Regions from separate parts of the Aliivibrio sp. SR45-2 genome, predicted to be linked through region 3. Evidence: predicted binding sites of a transcription regulator. Region 3 holds the regulator's gene; each other region holds the start of a gene.
What was found. The regulator PurR, encoded in region 3, represses purine synthesis genes. The targets are predictions, from matches to a motif close to TNANGNAAACGTTTNCNTNA.
Positions count from the first base shown of each region.

Region 1: the regulator PurR is predicted to act here: its motif matches at 1,533-1,552, upstream of purM (phosphoribosylformylglycinamidine cyclo-ligase).
Region 2: the regulator PurR is predicted to act here: its motif matches at 2,498-2,517, upstream of AACV33_RS05065 (inosine/guanosine kinase).
Region 4: the regulator PurR is predicted to act here: its motif matches at 3,211-3,230, upstream of AACV33_RS05665 (NCS2 family permease).

Region 1 covers NZ_CAWPRC010000088.1:48,801-53,477, forward strand. Annotated here, with positions in the region: gene purN (phosphoribosylglycinamide formyltransferase) at 1-299, opposite strand, end outside; gene purM (phosphoribosylformylglycinamidine cyclo-ligase) at 430-1,470, opposite strand; gene upp (uracil phosphoribosyltransferase) at 1,696-2,322, shown strand; gene AACV33_RS04095 (uracil-xanthine permease family protein) at 2,428-3,678, opposite strand; gene AACV33_RS04100 (DUF2066 domain-containing protein) at 3,885-4,677, shown strand, end outside.
Region 2 covers NZ_CAWPRC010000110.1:67,211-71,887, forward strand. Annotated here, with positions in the region: gene serS (serine--tRNA ligase) at 106-1,413, shown strand; gene trxC (thioredoxin TrxC) at 1,531-1,965, opposite strand; gene AACV33_RS05060 (HI1450 family dsDNA-mimic protein) at 2,099-2,422, opposite strand; gene AACV33_RS05065 (inosine/guanosine kinase) at 2,606-3,910, shown strand; gene AACV33_RS05070 (D-hexose-6-phosphate mutarotase) at 3,980-4,677, opposite strand, start outside.
Region 3 covers NZ_CAWPRC010000156.1:6,265-10,941, forward strand. Annotated here, with positions in the region: gene AACV33_RS11375 (TVP38/TMEM64 family protein) at 1-87, opposite strand, end outside; gene AACV33_RS11380 (TfoX/Sxy family DNA transformation protein) at 181-768, opposite strand; cyclic di-GMP riboswitch class I at 897-979, opposite strand; gene purR (HTH-type transcriptional repressor PurR) at 1,143-2,144, opposite strand; gene torD (molecular chaperone TorD) at 2,469-3,116, opposite strand; gene torR (two-component system response regulator TorR) at 3,348-4,046, shown strand; gene AACV33_RS11400 (hypothetical protein) at 4,242-4,677, shown strand, end outside.
Region 4 covers NZ_CAWPRC010000111.1:144,364-149,040, reverse strand. Annotated here, with positions in the region: gene AACV33_RS05685 (M3 family metallopeptidase) at 1-538, opposite strand, end outside; gene AACV33_RS05680 (glutathione S-transferase family protein) at 658-1,269, opposite strand; gene AACV33_RS05675 (type 1 glutamine amidotransferase domain-containing protein) at 1,309-1,998, opposite strand; gene AACV33_RS05670 (LysR family transcriptional regulator) at 2,141-3,061, shown strand; gene AACV33_RS05665 (NCS2 family permease) at 3,309-4,677, shown strand, end outside.

The DNA of each region.
Region 1 (4,677 bases), on a different contig from region 3:
CGTAAGACAAAATCTGCACTTAAAATACGCATAAAACCGGCCAGAATAATTAAATCAGGCTGATAAAGATCGATAAGAGTAGATAGTGCGATATCGTACTGCTCACGATCTTCATAGCCCGCAGCACTTAAGCTGTGTACGTCAATACCGGCATTAATTGCACGTTGTAGTCCATAAGCATCGCTTTTATTTGAAATAACCGCAGAGATGCGTGCATTTGGAATTTTGTTACCACAAGCATCGATAAACTCTTGTAGGTTACTGCCGTTTCCTGAAACTAATACAACAATATTCTTCATCATAATCTTTTTTAGTTATTGTTTAATGAGAACCATTCGAACACAAATTACAGATATAAAAAAGGTGACCGAATAATTGATCACCTTTTATTTATTCTTTATGAACTAGTTCAAAGTTTGTAAGTCCCGATTAACGGATCTCAACTTGTTCTTCGCCTTGCTCTGCTGCTGCTACTTCGCCAATAACCCAAGCGTTTTCGCCTTCCGCATTCAATAATGCGACAGCTTGTTCTGCTTGTTCTTTAGGAAGGGCAACAATAAGACCAACACCACAGTTAAAGGTACGGTACATTTCGTAGGTATCTACGTTGCCTTTTTCTTGTAGCCAGTTAAAGATAGCAGGCCACTCCCAACTCTTACCATCAACAACTGCTTTAGTTCCTTCAGGAAGTACTCGTGGAATATTTTCCCAGAAACCGCCACCCGTAATATGAGAGATAGCATGAATATCATGCTCTGCAATCATTTTAAGTGCTGATTTAATGTAGATTTTTGTTGGTTCGATTAAATGGTCTGCAATCGTTCTGCCATTTAATTCTTCTGTAAGATCCGCATTTGATACTTCAAGGATTTTACGAATTAATGAATAACCATTTGAGTGAGGGCCACTTGAACCTACAGCGATTAATGCATCACCTGCAGCGACTTTAGTGCCATCAATGATGTCTTCTTTCTCGACAACACCGACACAGAATCCAGCAACATCATAATCTTCGCCTTCATACATGCCTGGCATTTCAGCCGTTTCACCACCGATCAATGCACAACCAGCTTGAATACAACCTTCACCAATGCCCGTTACTACTTGAGCTGCGACATCAATATCGAGTTTGCCTGTTGCATAATAATCAAGGAAGAACAGAGGTTCACCGCCTTGAACAATTAGGTCATTTACACACATAGCCACTAAGTCGATACCGATCGTATCGTGCTTGTTTAGGTCTAAAGCTAAACGAAGTTTAGTTCCTACGCCATCAGTACCAGAAACTAAAACAGGTTGTTTATATTTCGTTGGAAGTTCACATAACGCACCAAAACCACCAATGCCACCCATAACTTCTGGGCGACGAGTACGTTTCACTACGCCTTTAATTCGATCAACAAGTGCATTACCAGCATCAATGTCTACGCCAGCATCTTTGTAGCTAAGAGAAGTTTTGTTGTCGCTCACGGTGGTGTCCTCGCCATAGGTTGGATTTCAAAAATCCGCGCCATTCTAACAGCACAATGTAAAAAGGGAAACGTTTGCGTAAGGAAATTTGGAGAAATTTTGTAATTAAAAATGAGTAAGTTAGTTATTTGAGAATGACGGCATAAATTATTTTAATGTGTAGTCATTTTTTATATGAAAAGTATGTATAATTGAAAGGTTTGATTAATGTATCTGGAGTCAGAAATGAAAGTTGTTGAAGTAAAACATCCGCTAATAAAACATAAAATTGGTTTAATGCGCGAAGGCGATATCAGCACTAAGCGTTTTCGTGAATTAGCAACTGAAGTAGGTAGCTTACTTACTTATGAAGCAACATCAGACTTTGAGACAGAAAAAGTAACTATCAATGGCTGGAACGGCCCTGTTGAAGTTGACCAAATTAAAGGTAAAAAAGTAACGGTAGTGCCAATCTTACGTGCAGGTCTTGGCATGATGGATGGCGTTCTTGAGCACATCCCAAGTGCGCGTATCAGTGTTGTTGGTATTTACCGTGACGAAGAAACGTTAGAGCCTGTACCTTACTTTAACAAGTTAGCGTCTAACATCGATGAGCGTATTGCCTTAGTTGTTGATCCAATGCTAGCGACTGGCGGTTCTATGATCGCAACGCTTGATCTTTTAAAAGAGAAAGGCTGTAAGAACTTTAAAATTCTTGTTCTTGTTGCTGCTCCTGAAGGCATTGCTGCATTAGAAAAAGCGCATCCAGATGTTGAGCTTTATACTGCGGCTATCGATGAGAAGTTGAATGATAAAGGTTACATCATTCCAGGTCTTGGTGATGCTGGTGATAAGATCTTCGGTACTAAGTAATCTGCACCATTAAGTAATTATATTTACTGGATGCTTTAAGTATTAAAAAAGGATTGATGGGTAACCATCAATCCTTTTTATTTACCCTAGGTCTAGACCTTAGATTTATTTATCATCTTCCATTTGTGTATTATCAACAACATGGTTTTCACCTAAGTCATCAGGAAGAATTAAATTAAGAGCAATAGCTACAATCCCACAAAGACTTACGCCCTGTAAGTTAAAATCGCCAATACCCACAGCCATACCACCAATACCAAATACCAAGGTAACGCCAACAATGGTTAAGTTACGTGCTTTATGTAAATCAACTTGGTTTTTAATCAGAGTATTTAGACCAATCGTCGCGATTGAACCAAACAGTAAGATCATAATGCCACCCATTACAGGGACTGGAATAGTTTGTAATATTGCGCCTAATTTACCCACAAGAGCCAAAACAATCGCACAGACGGCAGCCCATGTCATGATCACTGGATTAAACGCTTTAGTCAGCATTACCGCACCAGTCACTTCACTGTAAGTTGTATTTGGTGGCGCGCCAATAAGAGAGGCTGCCATGGTTGCAATGCCATCACCAGTAATGGTGCGGTGCAAGCCTGGTTTTTTAAGGTAGTCTTTTCCGGTTACATTTGAAATTGCCAACATATCACCCACGTGCTCAACCGCAGGGGCGATGGCGACGGGTATCATAAATAGAATGGCATTAATGTTAAATTCAGGATAAGTGAAGTTGGGTACTGCAAACCATGCGGCTTGTTGTACTGGCGTAAAATCAACGATGCCGAAAAGTAAACTTAATGAGTAGCCAACAATGATGCCTGAGAGAATAGGTAATAATCTAAAGAACCCTTTTGAAAAAACACTTACCCCAATTGTGGTAAATAATGATGCAGCGGCAATCCAGAAAGCCAATTGGCCATCAACTAATTGAAATCCACCATCGCCTGTTTTTCCTAACGCCATATTAACCGCTGTTGGCGCTAAGCCTAGGCCGATCACCATAATTACAGGGCCAACAACAACAGGAGGCAGTAATTTATGAATGAAAGCGACCCCTTTCACTTTAATAACGGCACCTAACGCAACATAAACTAAACCGGCAACCATTAGGCCACCCATTGTTGCTGGGATCCCCCATGTTTGGGTTCCATAAATAATAGGAGCAATAAAAGCAAAAGAAGACGCGAGGAAGATAGGCACTGAACGACGAGTAACAAGTTGAAAAAGAAGAGTACCAACACCGGCACCAAAAAGAGCGACGTTAGGATCGAGTCCAGTAAGAAGAGGAACAAGAACAAGGGCACCAAATGCAACAAAAAGCATCTGAAAACCTTGGAATAAATTGTATAGCATTACTATTTCCAGTAGTGAATTTGAGGGATTCTATCACTTTTATAATAATAAATATCTTGATTTTAATCGTGAAAAAATAAAACTTTTACACAAAGTATCACTCTAATAACTTGAAAGTTAGATCTGAGTCAATTCGAATCCTTGCTGAATAAGGGGATAGCCCTTATTATCAGCGGTAAATTATAAAAGTATTTATAGGTTGTTTGATGTTACGTATTTTTTGTTTATTAATCTTTATGGTTGCGGGGCCTGTGTGGGCGCAGCAACAAGCAGATATCTATCATACTGAAGTTCAGTTAACTGCCTCTGATAATGCTGAAAGTGTGGCAAAGACAGAAGGCTTGGTTAATGTACTAATTAAAGTATCAGGTCAAAGAGACATCGCTAATAACGGTGTAATAAAAAAAGCACTGACACAAAGCGATCGTTATGTAACTCAAATGAGTTTTGTTGACCATAAAGATGCCCCTCGCGGTATGAAATTAGGGTATAACCCAAAAATGGTGACGCATTTACTGACTCAATCTGAGCAAAGTATTTGGGAAGCACCACGTAAGCCAGTATTGGTTTGGATCGTAAATGAATATAACTACCAACGTAGTATTATTTGGGAACAATCGGATAGCAATTTAATCACTAGAATCAAACAAGCGGCTTATGATCGAGGCTTACCTGTTTTATTCCCTGTCGGTGATTTTGATGATGTGACCTCTATTGAGATCCCTGATCTGTGGGGTAGTTTTAAAAAACCGATTGCAGATGCGAGTGAGCGCTATAACCCTCAAGCCATTTTAGTCGTAAAAATTCGTGGTAATAGTTTATCGTGGGATCTTTTTGATACTACGCCTCAATACTTGGTCAAAACCTCGAAAAAAGCAATTGAAGGTACGGCTTCTGGTGCTGTACAGCTTTCTGATATGATTAATGATGTTAGTGATTATTTTGCTGATACGTATTCTAAGAAGCTAGGCACGACAGTGAGTCAATCGGAAATGATTT
Region 2 (4,677 bases), on a different contig from region 3:
CTTATTCAAATCGCAATTTTGAACTGAAAATTGCACAAAATTTTATTTTTAAGTGGGTTCTGTTTACTTTGAACGCACAATGACCAATAAGGCATAGGATTACAAATGCTTGATTCAAAATTACTTCGTACAGAGCTGGATGAAACAGCAGAGAAACTGGCACGTCGTGGCTTTAAGCTAGACGTAGAGACACTTCGCACCCTTGAAGAACAACGTAAATCCCTTCAAGTTATCACTGAAGATCTTCAAGCGCAGCGTAATTCCCGTTCGAAGTCCATTGGTCAAGCAAAAGCGAAGGGCGATCATGAAGAAGCAGATCGCATGATGGCTGATGTTGCAACACTAGGTTCAGAACTAGATGATGCAAAAGCAGGACTTGCTGAGCTTCAACAACAAATTGAAAGCATCGCTTTGTCAGTACCAAACCTTCCTGATGAGTCAGTACCATATGGTAAAGATGAAGATGAAAACGTAGAAGTATTACGTTGGGGTACACCGCTAACGTACGACTTTGAAGTGAAAGATCACGTTGCTCTTGGTGAGCTTGCGGATGGCCTTGATTTCGCAAGTGCAGTTAAAATCTCAGGCTCTCGTTTCATCGTTATGAAAGGTCAGTTTGCGCGTTTACACCGTGCTTTATCGCAATTCATGCTTGATCTTCATACTGAAGAACACGGCTACATGGAAATGTATGTACCTTACTTAGTTAACCACGACAGCCTATATGGTACTGGTCAATTGCCTAAGTTTGGTGAAGACTTATTCCATACAAGCCCGCTAACAGAGCAAGTAAGTGATGTTCCTCTTAAGATGCTATCTCTTATCCCTACAGCGGAAGTGCCAGTAACAAACATGGTACGTGATACAATTACTGAAGAAGCTGATCTTCCATTGAAAATGACGGCACATACACCGTGTTTCCGTTCTGAAGCAGGATCTTACGGTCGTGATACTCGTGGTCTTATTCGTATGCACCAATTCGACAAAGTTGAATTAGTTCAAATCACGAAACCAGAAGATTCAATGGCTGCTCTTGAAGAACTAACAGGTCATGCTGAGAAAGTACTTCAACTTCTTGAACTTCCTTACCGTAAAGTGATTCTTTGTACTGGTGATATGGGCTTCGGTTCTCGTAAAACATACGATTTAGAAGTATGGGTTCCAGCACAAGAAACGTACCGTGAGATTTCTTCTTGTTCAAACATGTGGGATTTCCAAGCGCGTCGTATGCAAGCGCGTTTCCGTCGTCAAGGTGAGAAGAAACCAGAATTGGTTCATACACTAAACGGTTCTGGTCTTGCTGTAGGTCGTACAATGGTTGCGATTCTAGAGAACTTCCAACAAGCGGATGGCAAAATTGCAATTCCTGAAGTACTGCGTAAGTACATGAATGGTGTTGAGTTTATCGGTTAATCTGTTTTTCAAATTAATGTGTATTTGATAAATAGATAGATAAATAGAAATGTAAGCCCCTTTATTGGTTATCCAGTAAAGGGGCTTTTTTTGATCTTTTGACAGGGTTGTGACTGACTATTTAAGTAGTGCTTGGTTTAACCATTGATCAAATTGACCTTTTGGCAATGCACCATTGATCATATCTACACGTTCTCCATTTTTGAAAACCATGATCGTTGGAATTGAACGAATTTGATATTGTGCTGCAATTTGTTGTTGAGCTTCTGTATTTACTTTAACACAACGAACTTGGCCATTACGTTCAGCGGCAACGTCTTCAAAGACAGGTGAGAAGCCGACACACGGATTACACCAAGGTGCCCAAAAATCGATAACAATAGGTTGTTCGCTGTCTAATAATGCGGATAAGTTTTCACTAGTGCCTTCTAATGGTTTTCCATCTAGTAAGAGTTCCTTACAGCGACCACAAGTAGGTTTGTCGTTAATACGTTCGATAGGAAGACGGTTTATGCCTTGGCAAGAAGGGCATCGAGATTGAAATTGCGACATGTTATTCCTTTATGATTTTCTACATTAAGTAGTTTGTGAGCATAAAGAAATAATGGGGGTAGATAATACGAAACTCAATAAAAAAGGAGCAAATAGCCCCTTTATATTGTCGATAATATAGAGTGATTATTAATTAATCACGTTTCCATAGCATGTGACAGAATTTATGTTCAGGATCGCGGCTTACTAACATACGAGCAAATACATCGTCCAATACATCAGATTCTTCGTTTACTAAGCCAATTAGAACTTCTGCGTATACTTCGCCATCTACTTCAAAGCCAACATGCTCAGCCCAGTCGTCACGAGTATCAACGACTTCAGCCGCACCGCGGTCATCAAATTGTAGAGTGAAAAGAGCAACATCAGCAGGTTCAAGGTTATCTTGAGCTATCTCTAGGAAAATATCGTAAGCGACTTCAATAATGTCATCGTAGCTAAGTAGTTCAGTTGTCATGGTAGTTACCTTCAAAAAATACGCTCTAAATTACCATGAATATAGAGATGAACGCTAGCGACTTAAATAATTACGAATAGCAAACGTTTGCCTTTGAAAGGTTGCTATATGAGGTATTGCGAGGGCGTTAAGCAAGGGCTAAACTTCCGCACTTATTCCCTTAGCCAGTTGAATGATTATTTTATGAAGTTTCCAGGTCAACGTAAATCCAAGCATTATTTTCCTGTTCACGCTCGTGATCCATTAGTGAGTCAAGCTCAAGAAACCAAAAAAATGTCGCGTACGCACATTATTGGTATTGATCAAACCTTAGTGGATATTGAAGCTAGAATTGATGATGCTTTTATTGAAAAGTATGGCTTGAGTAAAGGGCACTCACTGGTTATCGATAATGATAAAGCGGAAATGCTTTATAATGAGCTTAAAGATAACAATATGATCACCAACGAATACGCTGGTGGCACGATTGGTAATACACTTCATAACTATTCAGTGCTTGCTGATGATAAATCAACATTGCTTGGTGTTATGAGTGAAGATATCCATATTGGTAGTTATTCTTATCGTTACCTTTGTAATACTTCAAGCCGTATGGATTTGAATTATCTTCAGCCTGTACCTGGTGCAATAGGCCGTTGTTTTGCTTTAATTAGTCAAGATGGCGAGCGTACGTTTGCAATTAGTGAAGGGGATATGAATCAACTTCGTGCTGATAGTATCCCTGAAAAGATCTTTAAAAATGCGTCTGCATTAGTATTAACGGCTTATCTTGTTCGTTGTAAAGAGGGTGATCCAATGCCTGAAGCAACCATGAAAGCCATTGAGTACGCGAAGAAATATGATGTGCCTGTTGTCCTAACCATGGGGACCAAATTTGTTGTTCAAGATGATCCTCAATATTGGCGTGACTTCCTAAGTGATCATGTGTCTGTTGTGGCAATGAATGAAGAAGAAGGTGAAGCATTAACGGGTGCTTCTGACCCATTAGAAGCGGCAGATAAAGCCCTTGAGTGGGTTGATCTTGTTTTATGTACTGCGGGTCCTGTTGGACTGTACATGGCAGGTTACACAGAAGAATCTGCGAAACGTGAAACATCGTTGCCATTACTTCCCGGAACAATCGCTGAATTTAATCAATATGAATTCAGTCGTCCAGCAGTTAAAGCAAGTTGTGATCAGCCGACAAAAGTATATTCTCATATTTCACCGTACATGGGTGGTCCTGAGAAAATCAAAAATACGAATGGCGCGGGTGATGGTGCTTTGTCTGCATTGTTGCATGATATGGCTGCAAATCATTACCATCGTAATAATGTACCGAATTCAAGTAAGCATCAACATTCTTACTTAACGTACTCTTCATTATCTCAAGTATGTAAATACTCAAACCGAGTAAGCTTTGAGGTTTTGGCTCAGCATTCACCACGCTTATCTCGTGGGTTACCTGAACGCGAGGACAGTTTAGAAGAGTCATACTGGGAAAGATAATAACAGTGTGCTTAGAATGAAAAAAAGCGGAGATAATTAATTTTATCTCCGCTTTTTTATTGGTTCAATTTAAGCGCGAATAATCGTACTTAATGTAAATGATTCATTTGGTTGAATTGTTTTTGCTGTTTCTAAACTTGTTGCATGATAAGTCGATTCAATGCAGACCATTGTTAAATATCCATCATTATTCATGTCGCCCATGCTTTCTGCTCCTTCTGCCCATGGGTTCCAGATAACCGCGGCATTATTACCCTCATTAGTTACTGTAATTGTACGAAGGTTATCGCTAATAGCTAATGTTGACTCTGATTCTGTGTAAACACGATCTACGGCTTCATTGATCTTAAGCTCATGACCACCAGTACAGGTTGTTCCATTTAATAGACCATCAATGTAACGATCTCCCATTCCGGTGATGACAGACGTATGGATATCAGAGATGTTTAGATAGGTATGTAACGCACCAGAGCAGTTCCAAGGCTTGTTATCTGTATTTTTTGCATCAAGCGTAATGGTTAGCTCATCGCCGACAGTTATATTTAATCGTGCTTCAAACTCAAAAGCCCAGATTGCTTTTGTTTCTTCTGAAGCCGACAAGCCTAGAGAAATCATTACACCGTTTTCATTTTCTTTATGTTCAATTAATTTCCACTGGCTGTTACGAGCAAACCCATGAGCTGGGTTTTCTATACGTCCAAACCAAGGCCAACATACAGGCACACCGCCACGAATGGCTTTGTCTGGGTGGAAGATAGCGTCTTTGC
Region 3 (4,677 bases):
CTCTAGAGTAAATAGATGACCAAAGTTAAAAAAGATAACAGCAAAGGCTGTAAGAAGAGTGATTAATAAGAGTAATTTTTTATTCATAATTCATTTCCTAGCCTTATGTTGTCTTTAATTTATACAGGTAAAGACAACATAAGAGTAGGGCGAATGTAAAATAAATGTAGGAAAATGTATTTAAAGTTGTTTTCTTAATTCATTTCTAATATCAGTAGAGATAACAGACCAGTGAGTACCTTTAATCGCTCCTTCAAGCGACCACAGTAATTCGTCACTAACAGAACTTGAATGAGTCTGTTGAATCGCTTTATAAGCGTTTACAGATCCCGTCTCCATTAGTTCTTTTACGGTCGTTATTCCTGCTTTTTTCAGCATTCTCTCTGTCGCTAATCTTAGATTGGGTAAATCCTTAATTCGAGAGGGACCTGCTGTTTTTTGTTTTTCTTTGTCTTTTTTAGCAACATCTAAAGCAACAACAGCTTGAATTAGGATTGAATCAGGTTCATCCCAACATTCAGGTGAAATAGCAAAATATTTAGTTACCACGGGGAAACCACGTTTTTTATAAACGTAAGGTTCAAAACCTTGGTCTTTAAATAAATTAATAGTGTTATCGCTTGCTCGCAAATGCAGTCTGTCCTGAACAACAAGTGCAAACATTGTGTCATCAATAAAAACACCAAAGCCGCCAAACATGGAGCGTGAAGTGATTTTTCCTAGAGAGGAAAGTAATCGAAGTGAATCTTTTAGTATTGGTTTATCCATTGCAATAATTCTCGGTTAGTAAGTCTATGTCACTAAACAACTGAGCCCGAGGAAATAGTAGCAAGTTCAAAACCACACATTGTTATTTCTAAGTAAAAATTAACAATGTGCAGATATAAATACCTGCCATCGGCAACCCCGCTACCTTATATAAATACGTAGGCCGGAAGCTTTGCGTCCTGAGCTTTCGCACAGTTTGCCCTGTTCGTGACAGTTAAGATGATATAGTAATCAATAAGATGAAATGTTGTCCACTTGTAAGTTATGTGACATTGGTTCAGAAAATAGGAATGATTTTCTGTTATGCCAGTTCAAGTTTTAAATAAATAAATATTTTTTCACTTGCATATTTATGATTAATGCATCACTCATTGTTACAACTTATGGACACTTTTCCGAGTTACCACTTCTGGATGCATTTCAAAAATGCGTCTTTCATGGTGCTTATCTTTAATTCGTTCCAACAATATTTCAACGGCTGTCTTACCAACGCGACGTTTAGGTTGGTGAATCGTCGTCAATGGTGGAGAGAAATATGCAGAAAGTTCAATATTATCGTAACCAATGATTGAGATATCTTCAGGTACACGTAAGCCAGTTTGTTGAATTTTGCTGATAGCCGCTAATGCCATAATGTCGTTAAAACAAAATAATGCAGTTGGTTTATCTTCCATCTGTAGCATTTTTTCAACAGATTTAGAGGCAGAAGAACACTCGAAATCACCTTCAAATATCCAATCTGGATTTGACGTTAAATTTGCTTCAGATAAAGCTCTGTAGAAACCATGAATTCGTTCTTTACAGGTTGCTTTATCAAGCTGACCGGTAACACAGCCAATTTTTGTGTGTCCATTTTCAATCAGGTGTTTTGTTGCTAAATAACCACCTTCTTCAGAATTATCAATAATTTTGTCGGTATGAGGGCTATCTGGACCCCAGTCCATGATTACCATTGGTAATTCTGTGTTTTTTTCAAGTTGTGCTAATAACTGTTCATTTAGATCAGAACACATAACTAATAAGCCATCGACACGTTTTTCTGCCAGCATACGAAGGTAGTGCTTTTGTTTATCTAGATCACCTTCGGTATTACACATAAATAATGTGTAACCTTGCTTGTAACAGTAGTTCTCAACACCGTGCATCATTTCGGCAAAAAATGGATTAAAAGACTGGGTAACTAGCATGCCGATAGTTCGAGTTGTGTTGCACTTTAAACTACGAGCAACGGCACTCGGTGCATAGTTTAGTTCTTCAACGGCTTCCCATACTCGTTTTTGAGTTGCTTCTGCAACAAATCGAGTTTTGTTAATTACATGAGAAACGGTGGTTGTCGAAACAGAAGCAAGTTTCGCAACGTCTTTAATGGTAGCCATATTAAAAGCCTTAATTTATTAAGGGGCTATTTATGTTCCAACAATAGTGTCAAAGTCTCTCTTTATTTTTTAATAAAGATTGTTGGAAGGTAAATAGGCCCTGTGAGTATATTACCAATAGTAGATTAGAGAATAATCTAGGTGGTATAAATGAAAAAAACCGCGATAAATGCGGTTTTCATTGATATTCAAATTTTATCGTTTGCGTTCACATTTTATCTATAAAGCGTAGCGCAAACAATTGCTGATTTAATAAATTTTAATAGTCGTTTTGATATATATCACACTATTGTTAACTTATCTTACCAGTTGTACATGCTTTTGTTATTCGCCCGCTAGGAATTTCACATCCAATTCTAAGAACGTAACAAGGAAGTGAGTAACGGTAGCATAGAAGCCAAATGTATCTCGTTCAGAACAAAGTTGGTTAAAACGTGGCGCCCAAGATAATAACTGCTCGTTAATAAATTGCAGTTGTGCGGCCATGAATTGCTCGAATTCTGGTTCCGTTGTTTGCTGATTCGTCATGACAATTAGATTGCCTAAGAAATCTAACTCAATAGCAATGTGATCTGCAGGTTCATTGAATTCAGCTTTTTGAGTGATGTTGTATTTTTCTAATAAATCACGCATATCTTGTGCCGGTTTCGCATTAAGAAGGCGTGATTTATCTAAATACATTGAAGCATAAGGAAGCGCACTGTTCTTATCAGAGCCTAAGAACGCTTCACAGAAGTCAGCCGATAGTTCAAGCTGTGCATCTTCGCGTGTTTGTAATTCATTCAATTTTGTTACAATCGAAGAAATAGAGTCGGTTAGCTCTGGAGTTTCAGAAAGGTTCGTTAAAAAGGTACGAATCTCAAAACTGTTATACTGCTCTAATTGCTCTTTAGTTAGCTCGTGTGCAAATAGGCTAGATAACCACCAATAAATTTCAGCACGTTGTTCATTAAATGCATTTAGTTCGTTCATGTAAAATAAGCTCCAAAAAATTGACTAAATAATTGTACGGCATAAGTGTGAAAAGGAATAGCACCTATCATTAACAGGGTGTATAAAGATATTAGCAAAGATTAATACGCGACAAGATTTGTTCTGAATCAAATAATATACAGAAATATCAATTGAGAATTGGCATTATTACAATATATGAATAGAATGTAATAAGAACCATCCTAATAACCATAAAAAAAAGAGAAAATTATGAGCTATCACATTTTAGTTGTTGAAGACGAAGTGGTAACTCGCTCTAAGCTTGTAGGCTATTTTGAAGCCGAGGGATATCAAGTGAGCGAGGCTGAAACGGGCGCAGAAATGCGAACTGTTTTGGCTGAACAAAAAGTTGATTTAATTATGCTTGATATAAACCTACCAGGAGAGGATGGTTTATTATTGGCGCGTGAATTACGCAGCCAGTCTAATATTGGTATTATTTTAGTTACAGGACGAACTGATAGTATTGACCGCATCGTAGGTTTAGAGATGGGTGCGGATGATTACGTAACAAAACCTGTGGAGTTACGTGAGCTTTTAGTCCGAGTTAAAAATCTATTTTGGCGTATGTCATTAGCAAATGAACCCGTAGAATTAGATGAATCAAATTTAATTCGTTTCGGGGAATGGACGTTTGATATTCAACGTCGTGCTTTATCGAACAATGGTGAGCCAGTTAAGTTAACGAAAGCCGAATATGAGCTATTAGTTGCTTTGTCGTCTTATCCGAACACGGTATTATCACGTGAACGTATTTTAAATATGATCAGCCACCGTGTTGATGCGCCAAATGACAGAACGATTGACGTTTTGATCAGGCGAATGCGTGCCAAAATGGAAGTGGATCCAAAAAATCCTCAAATATTTGTTACTGTTCATGGTGAAGGGTACATGTTTGCTGGTGATTGATTTTAGTTTAATCATCGATAAAAAAGATAATGTTAAAGCCGCTCTTATTTGAGCGGCTTTTTTTATACCTATAATGCAATCGTTATAATTAATCGTGAACTCATTGTAAATACTGATTTAATTGTTGTTATGTAGTAGGATTCGAAAAAAGTGCACATGCACTTTGTCTATTCATATAATAAAAATAGGTTCAGAATGAAACAATATTTTAAGATGGCAATAATTGCTACGGCATTGTCTAGTGTGGTTGGTTGTCAAAGTACGAATAATACGGAGACTTCGGTAGCTGTAGAAAAAAACAGATCCGTATCATCAGTATCAACATTTGATGTATTACAAAAACAATACACTTTAGACAAAGCAACGTTTGATTCTGTTGAGCAGTTTAGACTTTACTCTGAGCCAACTTACAACATAATGACCGAATCATGGAATGATGCTAAAGAGATTTATTTAGAGGTAGAAAAAGAACCAGGATTAATTAATGAAGAATATTCGATGTTTTCTTCTGGATCTTATGCCGCTAAATACAGCGAATACATAACGAAAGCAGATGCAGAGCTTGGTAAGCTTAAAGGGTATAAAGAGCAAGCCGATGTTGTTCTTTCCGATGCGATATCACAAATGGATT
Region 4 (4,677 bases), on a different contig from region 3:
TATTACGCAGTTTGATTAATTCAATAAATCCATTTTGCAGTAACCATTGCTCTAAACCAAGAAACGCTTGATGAGCAGATTGGCGTGTGGCGGCATTAGCGCTGGTGCGAACAATAGAAGCGAGTACAGGAAGAGAGCCTTCAACCGTTTCACCTTCTTCGTTTACATACGTCATGGTGTGGTTTTGTTTTTTCTCAAATAGACCCGCTTCAAATTTGATCAGTTCTGTTTTTAACTGTTGAGCTTGTTTTGATTCTATTGCGTGAGATTCAAATGTTGCTAACCAGCCTTTTAAACCAATCAAGGTTTGTGTTTTTTCTTTATTATCAGTGATTGATTCAGCCAGTATGATTTGTTCTTTAACTGCGGAGATTTGCTCAGCATTACTTAAAAAGTTCGTCCATGTGGTTTCTGCTTCCGTAGAGCCTTGGTGATCATCGCTCAAACCCATGTAGGTATCCCAAAAGAAGTTTTCTTTGGTGCGATGAATCGATAAATAACGTTGGTTTAAGTCATTAAGATAAGTAGTGGCAGTCATTTTCGTCCCTTTAAATACAGCGTATGCAAAGGATTATTATGACATAGATGGTATAGAGATGAGGAGATTAAAATGAAAAGAGCTCAATCTGTAATTAGATTGAGCTTAATAAATGAAGCTTAATATTGTGCTTCTAATTGGTCGGCTTTATTTAGTGCGGGATGCGTCTCTAATTGTTCAGAATAAGCGCTGATATTAGGAAACAAACCAAGCTGTCCGCGCTGCTTTAGAATATCAACAATGAACGACATCATGATATCTGCACCAGATAAAGTATCACCTACAAGGTAGCGTTTATTGACGAGTGAAGATTCAAAATAGTTAAGCACTTTACTCGTTTCTGCTCTGGCATAAGCCGGTAAGAAGTTCATTTCAGCGCCGTCTTTCTCAACAAAGAGGGTCAGTAGTAATGGAAGCATGGCTGAGCTTTCAGCAAAGTGCATCCATTGTGAATATTCGACATAATCATTACTGCCTGCTTTTGGTGCTAGCTGAGTATTGTACTTATTAATTAAATATTCAGTAATGGCCCCCGATTCCGCAATAATTAATCCATTATCTTCAATGACAGGGGATTTACCAAGTGGATGAATGTCTTTCAACTCTTGTGGGGCAAGGTGAGTGACTTTATCTCTTTGGTAGCCTTTAATCTGATAATCTACGCCCAACTCTTCTAATAACCAAATAATGCGTTTTGAACGAGATTGATTCAGGTGATGCAGTGTAATCATATTGATACCCTATCTTTTAATCATGGTAATTATTGGATTCTATAGAGCAAGTAACAACTTTTCAGCCGTGCTTTCAGAACTTGCTGGGTTTTGCCCTGTAATGATAAGGCCATCTTGAATAACAAAGGGTGCCCAATCACTGACTTTTTGATAATCACCGCCTTGTTTCTTAAGCTCATCTTCTAATAAGAACGGCACAATGTCTGTTAAGGCAACGGCGGCTTCTTCTGTGTTACTGAACCCTGTTACTGCTTTATCTTTTACTATTGATTGACCTGCGGTGTCTTTTGCATTCAATAATACCGCACCGGCGTGACAGACAGCAGCAACGGGTTTATTGCTATTTAATAGCGTTTCAATAAGAGCGATTGAGTTTTTATCATCAACCAGATCCCATAATGGCCCGTGACCACCAGGGTAGAATACAGCATCGTAATCGTCAGCTTTGATATCGCTTAACGTGTGAGTGCTTGCTAACGTCTGTTGTGCTGATTCATCGTTATCAAAACGACGAGTGGCGTCCGTTTGAAAGTTTTCTAATTCACTGTTTGGATCGATAGGCGGTTGTCCACCTAGCGGAGAGGCCAGTGTAATGTCAATTCCGGCATCAAGAAATACGTAATAAGGTGCCGCAAACTCTTCAATCCAAAATCCTGTTTTCTCGCCAGTATTACCAAGGTCAGAATGTGAAGTCAGAACCATTAAAATTCGTTTTTTAGGTGTAGTCATTATTCTATTCCTTTAATTATTAGTGATCCTTGAAGAGATGAATCAAGGCATGGATAAAATATAGAGTGTAAACCTCAGTTAGACAATGCAGATTAATTTGATTACATTGATTCAATAATTCGACTAATAAGGTGAGATAACAATGAAATTGTCGTTTGAACAACTAAAAAGCATGGTGGTATTCACGCATGTGGTGGATCAGGGCAGCTTTAGTGCGGCAGCAAAACAGTTGGAATTATCACGTACCGTAGTCAGCTATCACATTAAGAAATTAGAAACGAACTTAGGAGTGACATTAATCAATCGCTCGACGCGAAGTTTGTCACTCACCGATGTGGGAATTGAATTTTACAGCAGTTGTCGGTTAATCTCAGATCAAGCACAATTTGCGAATCAGAAAATGGAAAACTATAAAAATGAGCCTGAAGGGGTATTAAAAATTACCTGTCCTGTGAACATGGGATTGCAGGTAATTGTCCCTGCATTGAACGTGTTTAAAGCGCAGTTTCCTAAGATTGAATTAGATCTTATTTTGTCTGATGAGGTGGTTAATATCATTCAAGAAGGGATTGATTTGGCGATTCGAGGAGCTGAATTGCCTGATTCTGGCTTAAAAGCACGTAAGCTCTCTTCTTTACCGACTTGCTTGTGTGCGTCCCCAAGTTATTTAACTCGCTGTGGTAAACCGTTTACTCCTGCTGAATTAGAACAGCACAACTGGGTGATGTATAAATTGGGTTCACCAACGCTAGAGCTGACAAAAGGGACAAGATCCTATCGCATTAAAATGAGTGGTGACATCACCACCAATAATGCCGCAGCACGAACCGCTTTTGTTGAGGGTGGACACGGCTTAGGACGAATACCTGTGTATGATGCGATGCCTAAAATAAAAGAAGGCACGTTACAAACGGTGTTAGATGATTATGAACTGGCCGATATTGAAGTGTATGGCGTATACCCACCCGGGGCAACGGATTCTAAAAAAGTGCGTTTATTGTTGGATTTCTTAATTCAATATTTTGATAGTACCCATCCGAGAAGTTCAATGTTATTGGGATAATATTGAACACAGATAGTTAATTAATAAGAATAGTTATAAATAAGCTAGATTTATTTTGGGTTGAATTTTAGGCGTTTTTAGTGTGAAAAGTACATAAATTACTTCGGTTTCATTTACTTAACTATGAATGGTAACTGATTGTAATGTTGTGACGGTAACGATTGCTTATTTATATTTCTCTCAGTTTGTGCAAGAATGCGCCCAGAAAATGACAGCATCTTAACGCTTATTAGTAAGGAATGTTCCCATGTCTCAGGACAATGCACAGAATACAGCACCACAATCAAACGTAGATAAAAAGCTTGATGGTTTCTTTAAGATATCAGAACGCGGTAGTACGGTAAAAACAGAGATGATCGCAGGATTAACGACGTTCTTAGCGATGGTGTATTCGGTTATTGTTGTACCAAGTATGTTAGGTGCCGCAGGATTTGACTCGGGCGCTGTGTTTGTGGCGACGTGTTTGGTTGCTGCATTTGGCTCATTATTGATGGGCTTGTGGGTTAACTTACCAATGGCGATTGGTTGTGCTATCTCTTTAACCGCCTTCACTGCATTTAGCTTGGTATTAGGACAAGGCGTCAGCATTCCTGTTGCACTTGGTGCTATCTTTATTATGGGTGTGTTGTTTACGCTTATTACGGTAACTGGCGTTCGACAATGGATATTAAGTAATCTGCCTGTTGGGATTGCCCATGGTACTGGTATTGGTATTGGTTTATTCCTTTTATTAATTGCTGCGGATGGCACAGGACTTATTGTTAAAAATGCACATGCAGGTTTACCTATTATGCTAGGCGATATTACGTCGTTCTCTGTCATGATGTCGGTACTTGGTCTTGCTGCTATTTTTGGTTTAGAGAAAAAACGCGTTCCCGGTGGTATTTTATTAGTGATTGTCGGTATTTCTATTATCGGTTTAATCTTCGATCCAAACGTGATTTATAATGGTTTCTTTGCATTACCAAGTTTGGAAACGGCCGATGGTGGTTCATTGATTGGTTCGATGGACATCATGGGGGCGTTAACGCCTGCGATTCTTCCTGTTGTTATTGCTCTAGTTATGACGGCGGTATTTGATGCAACAGGGACTATCCGAGCACTGGCAGGTCAAGCGAACTTATTGGATGAAAACGGACAAATCATTAATGGTGGCAAAGCACTAACGGCGGATTCTGCAAGTTCAATTGTTGCAGCGGTTGTTGGTGGAGCACCTGCTGCTGTTTATATTGAATCGGCTGCGGGTACGGCTGCGGGTGGTAAAACAGGTTTAACGGCTGCGGTTGTGGGCGTGTTGTTCTTAGCAATGATTTTCTTATCACCAGTCAGTTACTTGGTTCCTGTTTATGCAACGGCTCCGGCATTAATGTACGTGGGTTTATTAATGCTGAGTAATGTGTCTAAATTGGATTTTGACGATTCTGTTGATGCATTATCTGGCCTTGTTTGTGCCGTATTTATTATTCTGTCTGCAAACATCGTAACTGGCATCATGATTGGCTTTACTACTCTGGTTGTTGGACGCATTTTTGCTGGTGAGTTTAAGAAACTAAACGTAGGTATTGTGTCAATTACGATCGCTTTGATTGTGTTTTATGTCGGTGGTTGGGCTATTT